2 regions of the Psychrobacillus sp. NPDC058041 genome follow, and region 2 is predicted to be linked to the other one. Evidence: riboswitches for the same ligand, from Rfam matches in the RefSeq annotation. Region 2 holds a riboswitch; the other holds the start of a gene.
What was found. A riboswitch is a leader RNA that binds a small molecule or an ion and turns the genes downstream of it on or off. The one in region 2 is predicted to bind S-adenosylmethionine.
Positions count from the first base shown of each region.

Region 1: another riboswitch for S-adenosylmethionine. It lies ahead of ACFVR1_RS00480 (methionine ABC transporter ATP-binding protein); the one in region 2 lies ahead of ACFVR1_RS05765 (methionine biosynthesis PLP-dependent protein).

Region 1 is NZ_JBHVRO010000001.1:102,942-111,374, reverse strand. Features, by position in the region: gene ACFVR1_RS00495 (TVP38/TMEM64 family protein) at 1-439, opposite strand, end outside; gene ACFVR1_RS00490 (AzlC family ABC transporter permease) at 604-1,311, shown strand; gene ACFVR1_RS00485 (AzlD domain-containing protein) at 1,316-1,624, shown strand; SAM riboswitch class I at 1,724-1,831, shown strand; gene ACFVR1_RS00480 (methionine ABC transporter ATP-binding protein) at 1,985-3,010, shown strand; gene ACFVR1_RS00475 (methionine ABC transporter permease) at 3,000-3,662, shown strand; gene ACFVR1_RS00470 (MetQ/NlpA family ABC transporter substrate-binding protein) at 3,679-4,548, shown strand; gene ACFVR1_RS00465 (M20 family metallopeptidase) at 4,563-5,768, shown strand; gene ACFVR1_RS00460 (CsbA family protein) at 6,403-6,660, opposite strand; gene ACFVR1_RS00455 (PDZ domain-containing protein) at 6,669-7,832, opposite strand; gene ACFVR1_RS00450 (S41 family peptidase) at 7,918-8,433, opposite strand, start outside.
Region 2 is NZ_JBHVRO010000003.1:123,324-131,756, forward strand. Features, by position in the region: gene ACFVR1_RS05725 (polysaccharide deacetylase family protein) at 1-83, opposite strand, end outside; gene ACFVR1_RS05730 (manganese catalase family protein) at 403-972, opposite strand; gene ACFVR1_RS05735 (spore coat protein CotJB) at 988-1,254, opposite strand; gene ACFVR1_RS05740 (hypothetical protein) at 1,251-1,469, opposite strand; gene ACFVR1_RS05745 (DUF2935 domain-containing protein) at 1,719-2,444, shown strand; partial or broken gene ACFVR1_RS05750 (steroid 3-ketoacyl-CoA thiolase) at 2,656-2,822, shown strand; gene ACFVR1_RS05755 (acyl-CoA dehydrogenase family protein) at 2,835-3,983, shown strand; gene metC (cystathionine beta-lyase) at 4,287-5,468, opposite strand; gene ACFVR1_RS05765 (methionine biosynthesis PLP-dependent protein) at 5,468-6,586, opposite strand; SAM riboswitch class I at 6,742-6,847, opposite strand; gene ACFVR1_RS05770 (hypothetical protein) at 7,033-7,230, opposite strand; gene ACFVR1_RS05775 (TIGR00266 family protein) at 7,868-8,433, opposite strand, start outside.

The DNA of each region.
Region 1 (8,433 bases), on a different contig from region 2:
TGATCATTTTACCTAATGTGACCGTCCATAAGTACGTTTTCTTTTTTATGTTAGACAAACCCGCAACTATATTCACAAGTGCAGATGGAGTAAAAGGAAAACAAATGAGTAAAAATAATGGTCCAAAACCATTTCTCTCAACCCATAATATTAACTTTTGGATTTTTTCATGTCTGGTTATAAAGCCTAAAACTCTAGCACGTCCATACTTTCGGATGACTAAAAAAACTGTGTAAGCCCCTGCAGCAGAACCCACCCAAGATAATAAAAATCCGAATAACATTCCGTATGCATTGACATTCGCTACAATAAATACAACTAAAGGTAAAAATGGTAGAAAAGCTTCTAAGAAAGGCAGGAAAATTCCTATCAATGGTCCTAGTGCTCGGTAATCGTGTGTTAAATTAGTCAATGTTTCAAATGAAAACCAGCTAGGCATGATTACTCTCCTCTACGAAATAAATAAGTACCTCCACTAGGAGAAACAGAAATTGGGTTACTAACTATGTATATTTATAATATTCCCAATTTTCGTATGTATAAAACTTTTGATATATAGTATAATTTGTTCATTCTATTTTTAAAAGGGGGTTAAAGCTTATTATGAATAATAATTCATTTCTAAAAGGATTAAAAGCAGGAATTAGTATTGCAATTGGCTATTTCCCAGTAGCATTAACGTTTGGTTTATTGGCAAAAACTACTGGTCTCTCCATTATGGAAGCAACAGCAATGAGTATATTTGTTTTCGCTGGTGCGTCCCAATATATGTCATTAACGCTTTTTTCAAATGGAGTTGATCCTATTTTAATTGTATTAAATACGTTTGTCGTTAATATTCGTCACTTCTTAATGACGGCTGCGTTGAATGAAAAGATGCAAAGTGAAAAAAGATGGATTAAAGGAATATATGCTTTTGGTATAACTGATGAATCCTTTTCTGTGCTAGCTACTCAAAAAGAGGATAAAGTACGTACTTCTTTTGCATTTGGGGTAGCCCTGATTGGTTATAGTAGTTGGGTTTTATTCACAGCTATCGGACATGTCATAGGCGCAAATCTACCTACTTTTTTGCAAGCAGCTATGTCTATAGCCTTATATGCTATGTTTGTCGGGTTATTAGTACCATCTATGCGTGGGAATCGAAAAGTAGTAATGCTAGCTTTAATCGCTGCCATTATTAATGGATTCTTTTATTGGACAGAATTATTATCAACAGGTTGGGCTATTTTAGTAGCTACACTTGCATCTTCTATATTGGTTGAAATTATTTATGCAAGACGTATTATTAATTTGCCGGAAGGAGCTTAAACGAATGGGTACTTGGTATTGGTGGACACTACTTGGAATGGCTATTGTCACATATATTCCGAGGGTTTTTCCACTGACTTTTTTAGAAGGAAGAAAATTACCTCCTGTTATCTCGGGTGTATTAAGTAATATTCCATTTGCAGTGCTAGGAGCATTAATTTTTCCAGCAATTTTATATGTACAACAAGGGAATATAGTATTCGGAATTATTGGAGCAGTTGTCGCATTTACCCTTGCTATTATCTCTGCGAATGTCATGGTCGTAGTATTAGGAACTATCAGTGTTTTGGCAATATATAGTTTAGTATTTTAATAATTCGGAATTATTTTATTTTAAAAGTATGCTTGACGTTTTTGTTTTTATTGTTTAATGTTGGTATCAATTCTTACAACAATTACATAGCACATCACTTTCTTATCAAGAGAAACCGAGGGACAGGCCCTATGACGTTTCGGCAGCAGATTCACTTTTGAACACTGTGCCAATTCCTACGAGCAGTTAATGCTCGGAAGATGAGAACGAGATTGTTTTTCAATTTTTCGAAGAGCTTTCTTTTTCTTATCTGCTAACAGATAAGAGAAAGGAAGCTCTTTTTCGTTCCCCTGTCAGAAAGTTAGATAGCTGTAATTTATTGTTTGTAAAGAATCAACTAACTTTTCAGGAGGTTATTAAATGATTGAATTTAAAAATGTTTCCAAGACATTTCTTCTTGGCAAAAGGGAGGTGCATGCAGTAAGAAATGTTTCATTAACCGTGAACGAAGGTGAAATATTTGGCATTATCGGCTTTAGTGGTGCTGGCAAAAGCACTTTATTGAGACTTGTCAATATGCTAGAGCGTCCATCCACTGGAACCGTTATGATTCAGAATATTGATGTCAACGCACTATCTCCCAAAGAGCTACGAGAAAGACGTCGCAATATCGGAATGATTTTTCAAAACTTTAATTTATTTAACTCTCGCACGGTTGCAGGAAATATTGCATACCCACTTAAACTTGGAGGTTTATCAAAACAAGAAATTAATCAGCGAGTAGAAGAACTATTACAATTTGTCGGTTTATCCGATAAATCGAAGGATTATCCGGACCAATTATCTGGAGGACAAAAGCAACGGGTAGGAATTGCTCGGGCATTGGCCACCTCTCCAGATGTGCTCATATGTGATGAAGCTACTTCAGCATTAGATCCAGAAACAACAGCGGAAATATTACGTTTATTAAAAAAGGTAAATCAAGATCTTGGCATAACAGTTTTACTAATTACACATGAAATGCACGTCATTCAATCTATTTGCCATCGTGTAGCAGTAATGGAAAATGGCGAAGTAATAGAATCTGGAGATGTATTTGATGTATTCACCAATCCGCAACATTTAACGACGCAACGGTTTATCCAATCTGTTCAACAAGATTTACCTTCTGAAACCATTTTAAAAGAGTGGCGTTCTAGAGGCGGTAAGAAATTATATCGCGTTATTTTTAAAGGGGATATTACAAATGATGCAGTACTGTCGCAAGTAACTCAAAAGCATCAAGTTCACTTTAATATCGTCTATGGCTCCGTTCGAGAACTACAAGAAAAGCTTTTTGGGAATTTACTAATCTCTTTTGAAGGTAATTCCGAAGCGATTCAAAAAACACTACGTGACCTAGAAACAATCGTTGACATTGAGGAGGTTGCGCACCATGAAAGTTGATTGGACAACATTTTGGCCACGAATTTTAGAATCAACCGGGGAAACTATCGTCATGGTCATCACTACATTGATATTCGGCTCTATTCTTGGAATCGCCATTGGTTTATTACTTTTTGTTACACGAGAGAAAAATATTTTGGAAAATAAGGTCATATTTCAAGTGTTAAATATTCTAATTAATATTATTCGACCTATTCCATTTATTATTTTCTTAGTTGCCATTTCACAATTAACGAGATTAGTAATTGGTACAACAATCGGAACGGCAGCTGCCATCTTCCCAATGACAATCGTTGCTTGTTTTTCGATAGCCCGTGTCGTGGAAAATAATTTAGTCAGTATTGAACCAGGGGTAATTGAAGCTGCTCAAGCAATGGGTGCTAGCCCTATTCGAATCATATTTACCGTATTGATTCCCGAAGCGCTTGGACCACTGATTTTAGGACTTACATTTATTAGCGTTAGTTTAATCGATTTTTCTGCCGTAGCAGGTACAGTTGGTGGTGGCGGTTTAGGACATCTTGCCATGACTTACGGATACCAACGCTTTGATGGTAGTGTCATGCTCGTAACTGTCATTATTTTAATTGTTCTAGTGCAACTCGCACAATGGCTAGGAAATACTTTATCTAAAAAATTTATGAGACGATAGAAAGAGGAGTTTTGATATGAAAAAGTTTAGTTTATTTTTATTAGCAATTATTGCTGCAATTTTACTTGCGGCTTGTGGAAATGAAAAAAGCGGAGATTCAAATACAAAAGAAAAAGTAAAAGTGAAAATTGGTGTAAATGGTTCAGATGGCGTACAGTGGCCGATTCTGAAAGAAAAAGCAGCTAAAGAGGGCATTGAGATTGAGTTAGTTGAATTTGCCGATTACACTTTACCAAACAATGCGCTTGCCAATGGAGATATAGATTTAAACGCATTTCAACATATGGCTTTCTTAGCGCAGTATGTAAACGAAAGCGGTAATGATATCGTCCCAATTGGTTCTACTATGTTCGCACCACTTGGCGTTTATTCCGAAAAAATTAAAGATATCTCTGATATTAAAAAAGGTGATAAAATTGCAATTCCAGACGATCCATCTAACCAAGCACGTGCACTTCGTTTATTAGAAGCAGCTAAACTTATTACATTAACAGATGATTTTGGTCTATTCGGAGATCCTTCAAAAATTGCAGAAAATCCATTAAATCTAGATATTATTCCAATGGTTGCGCAGCAGACACCTCGAGTACTACCAGATGTAACTGCGGCAATTATTAATAACGGTGTTGCAGGTCAAGCTGGCTTTTCACCGGGGGAAGATCCAATCTTTAAAGAATCAGGAGATAACGAATCCACGTATCCATATGTAAACATAATCGCAGCACGAGCGAAAGATAAAGATAATAAAGCATTTAAACGCATTCTGGAATTATATCAAGAAGATGATATTAAAAATGCCGTTACAGAAGATACAAAAGGCGGTTCCTTACTAGTGGTTCTTTCGCAAGAAGAATTAAATAAAACATTTGAAAAACTATTAAAATAAAGGAGGAAAATAACATGAGTATCGCAATAGAAAAAAGAGATATAATCACTAATTCAATTGAGCAAAATCGGGAACTGTACATTCAAACCAGTCAAGAAATCCATGCAAATCCCGAAATTGGAAACAAAGAATTTTATGCAAGTGCAAAACATGTAGAGATACTTAAAAATGCAGGTTTTGAAGTAACTACCGCAGTTGCAGGACATGAAACATCTTTCTTTGCGGTAAAAGATAGTGACAAGGAAGGTCCTTCTATCGCTTATTTAGCCGAATACGATGCCCTTCCTGGTATTGGTCACGCTTGCGGTCATAATATTATTGGAACAACGAGCGTAGCTGCAGCGATTGCATTAGCAGAAACACTATCTGAAACTGGTGGACGTGTCATCGTTCTTGGTACCCCTGCAGAAGAAGGTGGACCTAATGGAAGTGCAAAAGGAAGCTTTGTGAAGCATGGTTATTTGAAAGATATCGATGTTGCTTTAATGATTCATCCTGCTGGAAAAACTTCTTTAACTAGTGAAACGCTTGCGGTAGATCCATTAGATTTTCATTTTTATGGAAAAGCTGCGCATGCATCCGGTTCACCTGAACAAGGCATAAACGCATTAGATGCGGTCATTCAGCTATTCAATGGAATAAATGCACTACGTCAACAATTACCATCGGACGTTCGTATTCACGGTATCATCACTCATGGTGGCGATGCCCCAAACATTATCCCTGACTATGCGTCTGCTCGCTTCTACATTCGTGCTGAAACTTGGAAAAAAACAGAGGAGGTCGCAGAAAAGGTTCGTGCGATCGCAAACGGAGCAGCCCTAGCAACGGGAGCTTCTGTAAAAATCGAACGTTTTCAAAATGAGGTACAAGACTTCGTATTAAATTCCGTATTAGATGAAGTAATTCATACTGAACTAGAGGCCATCGGAGAATTCGTTCATCTTGAAAAACGAAAAGGAAAAGGATCAACTGATGCTGGAAACATTAGTTACGCAGTACCTACCGCGCATCCACATATAAAAATTGGACCCGACGACTTGATTGCACACACGATTGAATTTAGAGAAGCAGCCAAATCAGAAACAGGAAACGAAGCGCTTATTAAAGGAGCAAAAGCACTCGCAACAACTGGCTATCGCCTTTTAACAGATGCAGAATTACTGCATAAAATCCGCAAAGAATTCGAAGCTTCCTTAGTCCGAAAAGAAGCGGAATAAGAAAAGGCGTGAAATAAGGCTTAAGTAAATAATTTTACGATTCGGAGGAAACGGCTTTATGCTTGCCCACTGAAAACGTTGCCTACAGGAACTTGTTCATCGCTCAAAATTTACAACTAAGAAAAACTGGGCAAGAGTGCCCAGTCCTTTTAAGAAGTGAAACTTAGAAATCGGTGATTTCCGCTATGGCGGACGCTTTTCGCGGGCATGGCTTCAGTCTCCTCGTCACTGCGTTCCTGCGGGGCCTTCCGCTCATGCTATTCCCGCAGAAGTCGCCGCCTCCGCTTCAATCAACTTGTCACTAATGGAGGTGGATAGATTGGTCAGAAGAGATAAAACAACTGTTAAAAAGGAAATAATTTCCGATGTTTGATCTCCGCTTCATTTTTCGTGGATGCTACTTCCACTTGCCCTATTGATAACAAAGGAAAGTACCAGTTCAATATTTCGACGAAGCATATTTTCTTTCTTATTTGCGGATTGATTGAAGCGGAAGGCGGCGACTCCTAGGGGATTAGCAAGCAAATCAAGACCCTGGACGAAGCGCAGCGAAGGAAGCGGCTTGATGCTTGCCCCCAGGAAAGCGTTCGCCTGCAGCGGAAATCAACCTTTAAAAAAACATCCTCCACTTTTTTTAAGTGGAGGATGTTTTATTTTTGTCTCGATTTTTCATATGTGTCGCATACCAAAATCCACTTGTTAAAGAGGCGGCATCTATAATATAAATCCACCATCTATGCGTGTAGCCAGCATACACCGAGGCGGCAAATAGGGCAACCGTTAATACTAAAGATACATAATGATTAAATGTTATACGAGTAAATAATATAACTAGCAGTGCCGGAACAAAAATGGCTAATATTATTTGTGTTGATAAAGATAGTGTTTCCATAATTCCTCCTACCTAACTAATATTAAGCCTAAACGATAATGATCGTGTTTGAACAATATATGCTGCCGTAGACGGAGCTCTCCCCCCGCATCTAATACTTCCAAACGGCAGTGAGCGGCATTAATTTGAACGGCTTCATATAGTTCGCTCTCATTTGTCACTTTTCGACCATTTACTTTCACAATAGATTCACCGATGAGAAGTCCCATTTTCTCTGCTGGTGAATCTTCTAATACCGCGGCTATCATAACACCATTCGACTGAGGAGATACTGCGAATGTTCCAGCCATTTCTTTTTTATAAGCAATATATGAAATAGCTAATCTAGCAATTATTCCAATAATCAATGCAATTACACTTATAATTGGCATTACAAAACCTATTGAGGCAATGATCACAATTACAATTCCTAATTGCCAAACTTGTTTCCCTAAGTTAGGGAAAAACTCCAATGCAAGTTGCTTTCTACTTTTTTGTTGGAATCCAATGACAAATGGAAATAATATTAGAGAAAATGTTGAGTCTCCAAGTGTAAATTGCGGCCAATAAGGTAGATAGGTAGAAATCACATCTCCGGGTATAACCATTAAAACGGGTAATAACCACAAGCGTTTCGTTACATATTCAATTGCTTCACTACCTCTAGCTGTTTTTACTAGTCTTGGAGAAGCATTTGCTGCCCCGTGTTTTTGAATAAGAATTCCTTCAACAAATAATAACAAACCAGCTAAAATAACTATTGGAACAATTGCTTCCTGCATTATATTAAAGCCAGCAATATTCCGAGAAAAAATATGAAAAGACCAATCATACATATTCATAAAATACAGCGTAAGTGCGCCTAATGCCATTGCATAAATAGCAGAACCAAGTTGGTAAACAAAAAACAATATAAATACAATCATCCATGCACTATAGATAAATAACCAGGAAGATGGAACGACCAGTCCTACTAAGACACTGATGACCGAAAGAACAATTGCCCAAACATACCCATCCAATAAATGCTTTATCTCTGTCCAACCCCATAAAATTCTAGTGCGGAAATGCTTTCTTTCTCTCTTCACACGAAAATAACCAATTAATATGGAGAAAAGAAGCGTAATATACACTACAGGATTTAGGAAAAAAAGTCCAATTCCTTTAGCCAATTCGATAAAAATATCTTCCATTATACGCAAACCCCTCTCTTACAACTATCCGTCCTATTATTGTAACAAACGAGGAGGGCTTTGCGTATAGATTTTTAGGATAATCTTATTTTTTCAAATTGTGAATTAAATAACTTATCCCCATTTGTAATTGCTTATCGTTCTCTTTTCTAGCTTTATAGTCCGTAAGTGTCTTAGAAAGTGATTGGAAAAGGAGATCATCTATTTCATTATTAGCCTCAAGTTTACTATCTTGACGGTATTTTTCTACTGCTTTCATTGTATCTTCATCAAAATAACCATCTTTTCGCACAATATTGTAATCTAATGCTGCTAATATATTTTGAGCGTATTTTATTTCTTCTCCATAATCCCCTACTCTAAATTCACCGTGAGGATATTTAACATCCATTGTGAACAATTCCTCTGGCTCAACTTTTAGATCTGCTTCAATGCCTTTATGGTGAATCCATTCTTGTTTTGGTGTTAGCCATTTATGAGTAGAGATTTTCAGCTTGCCCCCATTAGAAAGTGGATGCGTTTCTTGAACAGTTCCTTTTCCAAAACTTGTTTCACCAACTATCATCGCACGGTTGTTATCTTTTAATGCACCGGCTAATAC
Region 2 (8,433 bases):
CCTTTATCCATTGCAGAAGAAGCGTAGGCTATACAAAAAAATATGATAAGAAATACTCCGATTTTTATACTTAAAGACTTCATGATTGATTCCTCCTTACCTTACTATTTTGGCGGAAGGCTTTTTTTACTTTTTAACTTAGAAATATTGTTCACCGATGAGCTATGAAATATACTAATATTATTTTGAAAAAGTATTTTTAAAACCAAATTACTTTAAGTATCGTGCATATAGTTTTTTGGGGAAGTAATAATCTAACAAAAAAATAAATAAAACGCTCGGTATAGGGAATAATCACCTTACCAAGCGTTTTTTATTACAAAAGTGTTACTGGTGCCTGGCACCGGTAACACTTTTGTAATGTTTATGCGATTTTTTTATGGATTATTTTTGGGGGTTCGTTTAGAAGATTTTTTTGCGGTCTCTTTCGTCTTTTAATAGTTCGACTGCTTCGCGGAATCGGAGGGAGTGAATATTTTCTCTTTCTCTTAAAAATCTTAATGCATCGTTTATACCAGGGTCATCGGAGATGTCTATTAACCATTGATAGGTTGCACGGGCTTTTTCTTCAGCAGCTATGTCCTCGTAAAGATCGGCAATGGGGTCGCCTTTTGACTGAATATATGTGGAGGTAAAAGGAACACCACCAGCATTTGAATAGAATAGGGAATGTCCGTGGTTGACAAAATGGGCTCCTAAGCCTGCTTTTTCTAATTGTTCTGGTGTAGCATCTTTCGTTAACTTATAAATCATAGTTGCCAACATTTCTAAGTGTGAAAATTCTTCTGTCGATATATCTGTTAGAAGGCCAATTACTTTATCAGGAACAGTATAGCGTTGATTCATATATCGTAGAGCAGCAGCAAGTTCTCCGTCCGCACCACCGTATTGTTCCATAATGTATCTTGCTAGCATAGGATTACAGGTGGTAACCTCTACCGGGTAGAGCAGTTTTTTTTCATAAACCCACATTACCTTTCTCCTTTCTCATAGTTGCCATGGCCATGGTGTTTGATTCCAGCGCCAGCCTACATCAATTGCTTGTCTGGAAGGGGCAGACATTAATGATAAAGGTCCAAATTTACTTTCATAATGTTTGCGTACCCTTGCCGCCTCTTTTATTGCTTCTCTCCATTGTTCTAAAGCGTCTAAATCATCTTGGTGAGTATCTGTGTATAAAGTTAACTCAACTACTACAAAGTCCATTTGTTGTACTTTTTTTAACAAGTCTAGTCTTTCTTCAAATTCATTCATGAAATTCCTTCCTCTCGCGAAAATCCATCCACAAATTGTGGCCAAAGAGAACCTTGCCATAGTGCTTCTTCTGGAGAATTTTGCGGTAGACCAGGAGTTTGAAAATTCGTAAAGAGTTGAGGTGGTAAAACAAAATGCTTAACTAAAATAGGGGGGCAAGGGTCTAATGGTGACACAAAAGGGTAATAACTTCCTCGATATAATGATGGCTCCAAATGAAATCACTCCTTCAGACTATCCTATGAAGGATGGGCACAAATGAGACTAAGTGGACAACCTGTTTAAGTAATTAAGGATTGATATAAATCAAAATAAAAAAATGTTAGCGGATAAATAAAACCAAATACAATTCCAAATGTATAATGCAATCGCCTATCCCATTCACAAATTTATAGGTGAATGCATATATTTTTAGAGGGGGAAAAGGAGGGGTTTTACTGGAAAAAACATTTCAGGAATCCGCATTGTATGAACTTCATTTTTGGTTGCAAGTGTTAGGAGATCATGGAAGATTTATTCATGATTCATTAGCTCCTAATGAAACGGAAAAAATTGAAGCTGCAAATTCTTTTACTAATCTCTTTGATCAATTATTAATGACCTCAAAACAGCCATTAAATACAGATGAACTTATTTTGTTAGTCAAGCAGGCAAAATTAGCGAGTGAAGAAATCCGTGTGTTTAAGTTGTATCTCATAAAAGATCATTTAATTGGGGATATTAAAATATCCTTATCGCCATCCTTTATCAATCATATGGTGAACGAAGTGGAAGAGGCTATCCGTGTATTTACCTACTTAGAACAAGGTCAGGAAGTTCCAATAATACATCCTTTACATCATGATTTGCTTTGGCTGCTTGATGCGGCGGGTCATGCGGTTGCTATTGATGCAAATTTAGACATAGTAGAAAGAAAACTGAAAGACCAAGGACAGCAATTTATGAAAGACTGGGAAGATTTCTATTTAAAAGCAGTTGAACTAGCAGGTTTTTTACGTGCGAATGTAGAGAGATTTCCAGCATTAGATAAATTCCATAATGATATTGAATTGGAAATGACGATTTTTAAAGTGTTCTTAAAGGAATTGGAAGAAATGAGAATTAAAAAAGAAGCATTAGGGACCTTTACCCCTCTAATGGCAGATCATATGGCTAGAGAGGAAACGTATTATTTACAAAAGATAAAGTAAAATCCGTTAATAAAAACTATTTGAAATTTAAGAATGCCAAGGTGAATTTTTGTTCATCTTGGCATTTTTTCTTGTTAGGTACTACTCACTTAATAGATTGTAGTGAAAGGATGAGTGAGACAGATGGGCCATCACAACGAACGCGTCCACCTAAAACGGAAATCCGAGGTATTATTTAATTCTTTAAAGTACTATCAACATTAGTTAGAGAGGGGGAGCAATTGCACTTGGTCATCCACTGGGGTGGGTGCAACCGGAACGAAATTATTTGTTACGTTGATGAATAGACTAGAACATATAGGTGGTCGATATGGATTGCTTGCTATATGTGAAGGAATGGGAATGGCGAACACTACTATAATTGAACGAATAGAATAGGAGTGATAGACATTGGGAAGGTATAGATTTGAAACAGATGAGCATGAGATGTTTCGAGATTCGCTTCAGAAATTTCTTCAAAAAGAAGCAGTACCTTATTATCATACATGGGAAAAAGAAAGAATCATTCCTATTTCTTTTTGGAAGAAGCTTGCGGAGATGGGATTCCTTTGTCCTCAAGTAGAAGAGAAATATGGCGGTTTGGGTTTAGATTTTAGTTTCAATGTGATCATTTCTGAGGAATTAGAAAGAGTAGGAACTAGTTTAGTTGGAGTAAGCTTGCACAATGATATTGTTGTACCGTATATTGAATCGTTTTGCTCAAAAGAACAGAAGCAAAGGTGGCTCCCAAGTTGTGTGACTGGCGATATCATTACAGCAATTGCCATGACAGAACCAGGTACCGGTTCTGATTTAGCCAATATTAAAGCGTCCGCTATCCGCGATGGTGATTATTATGTGTTGAATGGCCAAAAGACATTCATTACAAATGGTATTAATGGAAATCTATTTCTCGTTGTCGTAAAAACGGATTCGAGTATAGAACCAAAGCATAAAGGAATTAGTTTAATAATGGTAGAGGAAGGTACACCCGGTTTCACAAAGGGAAGAAAGCTTGCCAAAGTTGGACTCCATGCACAAGACACAGCAGAATTGTATTTTGAAAATTGTCGTGTTCCTGTCTTAAATTTAATAGGCGTAGAGGGCCATGGATTCGGCTATTTAATGGAAAAGCTGCAACAAGAAAGACTAGTTGTTGCCCTTGCAGCGCAAATTGCATCGGAGGATATGCTTGAAACAACAATAGAATATGTAAAATCGCGTAAAGCTTTTGGGAAGTCCATATCAACTTTTCAAAATACACAATTTAAAATAGCGGAAATGGCGACAAAAGTAGAGCTTGGAAAATCATTTCTTGAGTCACTTATTGAAGACCATCTTAATGGGAAAGATGTTGTCACGAAAGTGTCGATGGCAAAATATTGGCTGACAGAAACTGCTCGTGAAGTTTCCATAGAGTGTATGCAATTACATGGTGGATACGGTTATATGGAAGAGTACAAAATCGCCAGGAGATATAGAGATATTCCCGTCGCATCCATATACGCTGGAACAAATGAAATTATGAAAGTAATTATTGCGAAGAACTTAGGATTATAAATAAAATTGATGAATATGGCCTCTTTTCGTTGTCTAATTGACAAAGAGAAGAGGTCTTTTACTATTATTTGTGTAGCATATTACGTTGCAATAAAAGTAAAGGAGAGGGTAACATAATTGGTTGCGATCCATCATTTAACAACTTTTAATGTACAATAATTCCAATCCTATTCACAACTTCTCATAAAAACAGACTCATTCCTCAATATCACCCGCAATACATGACGGATTTTAACCAACTTATCTTCTCCTGTTAATAAATTTCCTTCCTTCATAAAAGAGGTTGCTAGGTAAGTCAATTCGTTAAGTTATCACTTTCTCTTTTTCTGCTATAGTGAATGCTTGCTCGAAGTCTGCAATCAAATCATCTACATTCTCTAATCCGACGGAAAATCGGAGTAGTCCATCGGTAATTCCTCGTTTTTCACGTTCTTCTTTCGGCATAGCCGCATGTGACATTTGGGCAGGGTGAGATAGAATGGATTCAACACCACCAAGACTTACAGCAAAAACAGGAATTTTTACGTTTTCTACAAATACTTTGGCAACTGTCCGATTAGGTAATCGGAATGAAAGAACAGCTCCTGGGTTGCTCGCTTGCTTCACATGAATATCGTAACCAGGATGTGTAGATAAACCGGGATAAAAAACTTCTTCTACTAAGGAGTGTTGCATTAAATAGGTAGCGATTTTCTGTGCAGATTCTGAGGATTTTTCAAATCGTACACCTAAAGTTTTAATTCCTTGAATTAAAGAAAAAGAATCTTGAGCACCTAAAACTGCTCCGAACGAGTTTTGAATGAAGGCTAATCGTTTTCCCAGTTCTTCATCTTTCGTTACAGCAAGCCCTGCGATAATATCACTATGACCTGATAAAAACTTGGTAGCACTATGTAGGACTACATCTACACCAAGATCGAGCGGACGTTGATAAAGTGGAGTCATAAAAGTATTGTCCAAAAAAGTAAGACAATCATTCCTTTTAGCAAGCGCTACAATGCTGGCAATATCTGTGATTCCAAGACAGGGATTCGATGGTGTTTCAATATATAATAATTTTGTATTTGAACGAATAGCATTTGTAACGGATTTTACATCTGTAAAATCTGCAAAAGTATGTTCAATTCCAAAACGAGGCAATACTTCCGTTACAAATCGAAAAGTTCCACCATATACATCTTCTGTAATGACAATATGATCACCTGAAGAGAGAAGCATGAATGCAGAAGAAATTGCTGCAATTCCGGAAGCAAATGCAAATCCGCGAGTTCCGCCTTCTAACTCTGCAATAGTTCGTTCTAAAGCATCTCTTGTTGGATTACTGGAACGGCTATAATCATATGGCCCAAATTCATCAAAATTTCCTTGGTGGAAAGTGGAAGACAAATAAATAGGAACATTGACTGCACCAATTTTTCTCTCTGACCAACCTCTTGTAGAAGTCGTTATTAAACTAGTTTCTAACTGTTCGTTTGGGTAGGTCATTATTCACTCACATCACTTTCTAGTTCATTAAATACTTGTCTCAAGTCTGCGATTAAGTCCTCTACTTCTTCAACACCAACTGAGAAACGTAAAAGGCTATTATCTACACCACGGGCATTGCGCTCTTCTTCCGGTATATCTGCATGCGTTTGAGTAGCGGGATATGTAATGAAACTTTCCACTCCACCAAGACTTTCTGCGAAAACAATTAATTGAAGTTTTTCAAGGAAAGGACCTACCCACTCGCTTTTTTGTAAGCGGAAAGAAAGCATTCCGCCTTTTCCAGGATAGAGTACATTCTTTACTGCAGATTCGTTTTGCAAAAATTCTACTATCTTTTTCGCATTTACATCATGCTGGTTCATTCGTAAATGAAGTGTCTTTAATCCTCTGATTAGTAGCCATGAATCGAATGGGGAAAGCACTGCGCCAGATGCATTATGATTTGCATGTAATTTTTCACTTAATTCTGTCCCTTTTGCTACAACAAGACCAGCAAGCACGTCATTATGACCTCCAATATATTTGGTTCCACTATGAATGACAATATGTGCACCAAGCTCAATAGGGCGTTGTAAGTAAGGAGTTAAAAATGTATTGTCCACAATTAATAGTAATTGATGCTCTTTAGCTAATTCCGCATATTTCTGAATATCGATCTCCTGCATTAAAGGATTTGTCGGTGTTTCAATAAAGATTGCTTTTGTGTTCTCGGTAATAAGTGATTTTACTTCATCTACGGATGAAAACTTTGCATATGTAGTATGAATATTGTAAGAATCTGAGTACTGATTAAATAGTCGGTACGTTCCCCCGTAAAGGTCTTCTGGAGCAATCAATTCGTCACCAGAACGGAAAAGAGATAGTACTAATTGAATTGCAGCCATACCCGAGCTACAGGCAAAACCTGCATCTCCACTTTCTAATTTAGCGATACCTTCTTCTAAAATAGCGCGAGTAGGATTTTTAGTACGTGTATAATCAAATCCTGTCGACTGGCCAAGACCACCATGGATGTAAGCAGTTGACAAGTATATTGGCGGATTAACAGCACCTGTTATCAAATCACTGTGGTTCCCTAATTGAGCTAGTTGGGTTTCTAAACTATTTTTTGACATATAATATTCATCCTCTTCAATTAAAATAAGAAATACGTAGGCCTCTTGGTGGCCCTTTTAAGCTTCACGCAGGAGTAAAGGAGCTGATATTTCTCCAAATAAAAAGAGGATTCTCTAATAAGAAGAGAATCCTCAAAAAAATACTGAAGTTAGTCTTCTTATCTTCAAGACGATGTCCGTCTATTGGAATTAGCACCACACCATTATTGGCTGGTTGCTGAGACATCTTCGGGCCAATCCCTCCGTCTCTCTTGATAAGAAATAAAATATTAAATTTTCTAAATGTTAAATTTAAAATAGTTTATCATGGGATGGATAATAATACAAGGAGATGAAGTAATAAATAGTCAAGGCAGATGGTTGTCCTTTAGTAAGGCTTGAAATGTAAAAAAGGCATGTGCGGTAAATGCGCCGAACATGCCGCAGATTTATTAGTCAACATGTAGCTATTGGAGCATCGGAAGGAAGAATGCAATTGCTCCAAGTACTATAGAAATCCAAGCTAGGAATTTTTGTGGGGAAGTTAAACCAACTAATCCCAAGACTACCGCACCACCACCAAGTATCATAGGATAATAAAAGAACCCCACAACTGCTAATACAATCCCAATCCAGCCAATCCACATACCTAAAGAAGCTTTCATTGCTAACACCTCCTTTCCCATACTTAAGAACAATATTTTCATAGAAAAATGTTCTTCCACTAGTATATGAAGAGGAGGTCGATTCTTTATAAACAATTTGCGGAATAAAGTAGAATAAAAGAGTTTTTTACAGAAAGTATATAAATTTTTAATTTTATGGCCATGAACAACTGGTTCCTTTGCGGAGCAGGCAAGATATGGGCAGATAACCAAAGTTAAAGGGGAGATAGTGACTGCTTAGGGGTACAGCGAAAGTTAAAGGGCATATAACATCAGGATATGGGCAGATATTTTTTGGTGGCAATATCATGCCGTAGAAGCTCCATGTCATCTATCTTACTAAGCAATGATAAATCGTTCCATACATACTAGTTGATTGGAGGGGATGTGGCGACTTCATCGGGATTAGCAGATGTTTTCTGCGCCGAAAGCGAAGCGGCAGGTGCATGAGCAGATGGCTCCGCATTAACGCAAGAAAGGGAAGGAAGGCTAAAGACGCCTCTTCCCTGGGGCAACGCATTCATGACCAACATCCTGTTGGCCTAGGAGAATGAAGCCATGTCCGCGAAAAGCTCCGCCAAAGCGGAAAGCCCGGTTATTCTTAAGAAGTAAATAAAGAATGGCTCATAATAACTATTTATTTTCCTCCTAAAAGATCAAATATTCCACCAGCGATACTTCCTTCATCCTTTGAGCCTCGACCTAGTGTTTGCGGAGCAGCTGCAAAAACACGGCTCGCTAAACGGCTAAATGGTAACGATTGAATCCATACAGTACCTGGTCCACGAAGAGTAGCGAAAAACAAACCTTCTCCTCCAAAAAGAGCAGTTTTCACTCCTTTAACCATTTCGATATTATAATCTACGTCAGAAGTCATCGCTACTAAACAACCAGTGTCTACCCTTAAAACCTCACCAGGCTGAAGTTCTTTTTTATGAATCGTTCCTCCCGCATGAATAAAAGCAAGACCGTCTCCTTCAAGCTTTTGCATGATGAATCCTTCTCCACCAAAAAAACCAGTTCCTAACTTACGTTGAAATTCGATTCCAACAGAAACACCCTTCGCTGCAGCTAAAAAAGCTTCTTTTTGACAAATAATTTTACCGCGATATTCACTTAAATCTATAGGAATTATTTTTCCGGGATATGGAGAGGCAAAGTAAGCATGTTTTTTTCCATTACCTGCATTCGTAAATGTAGTCA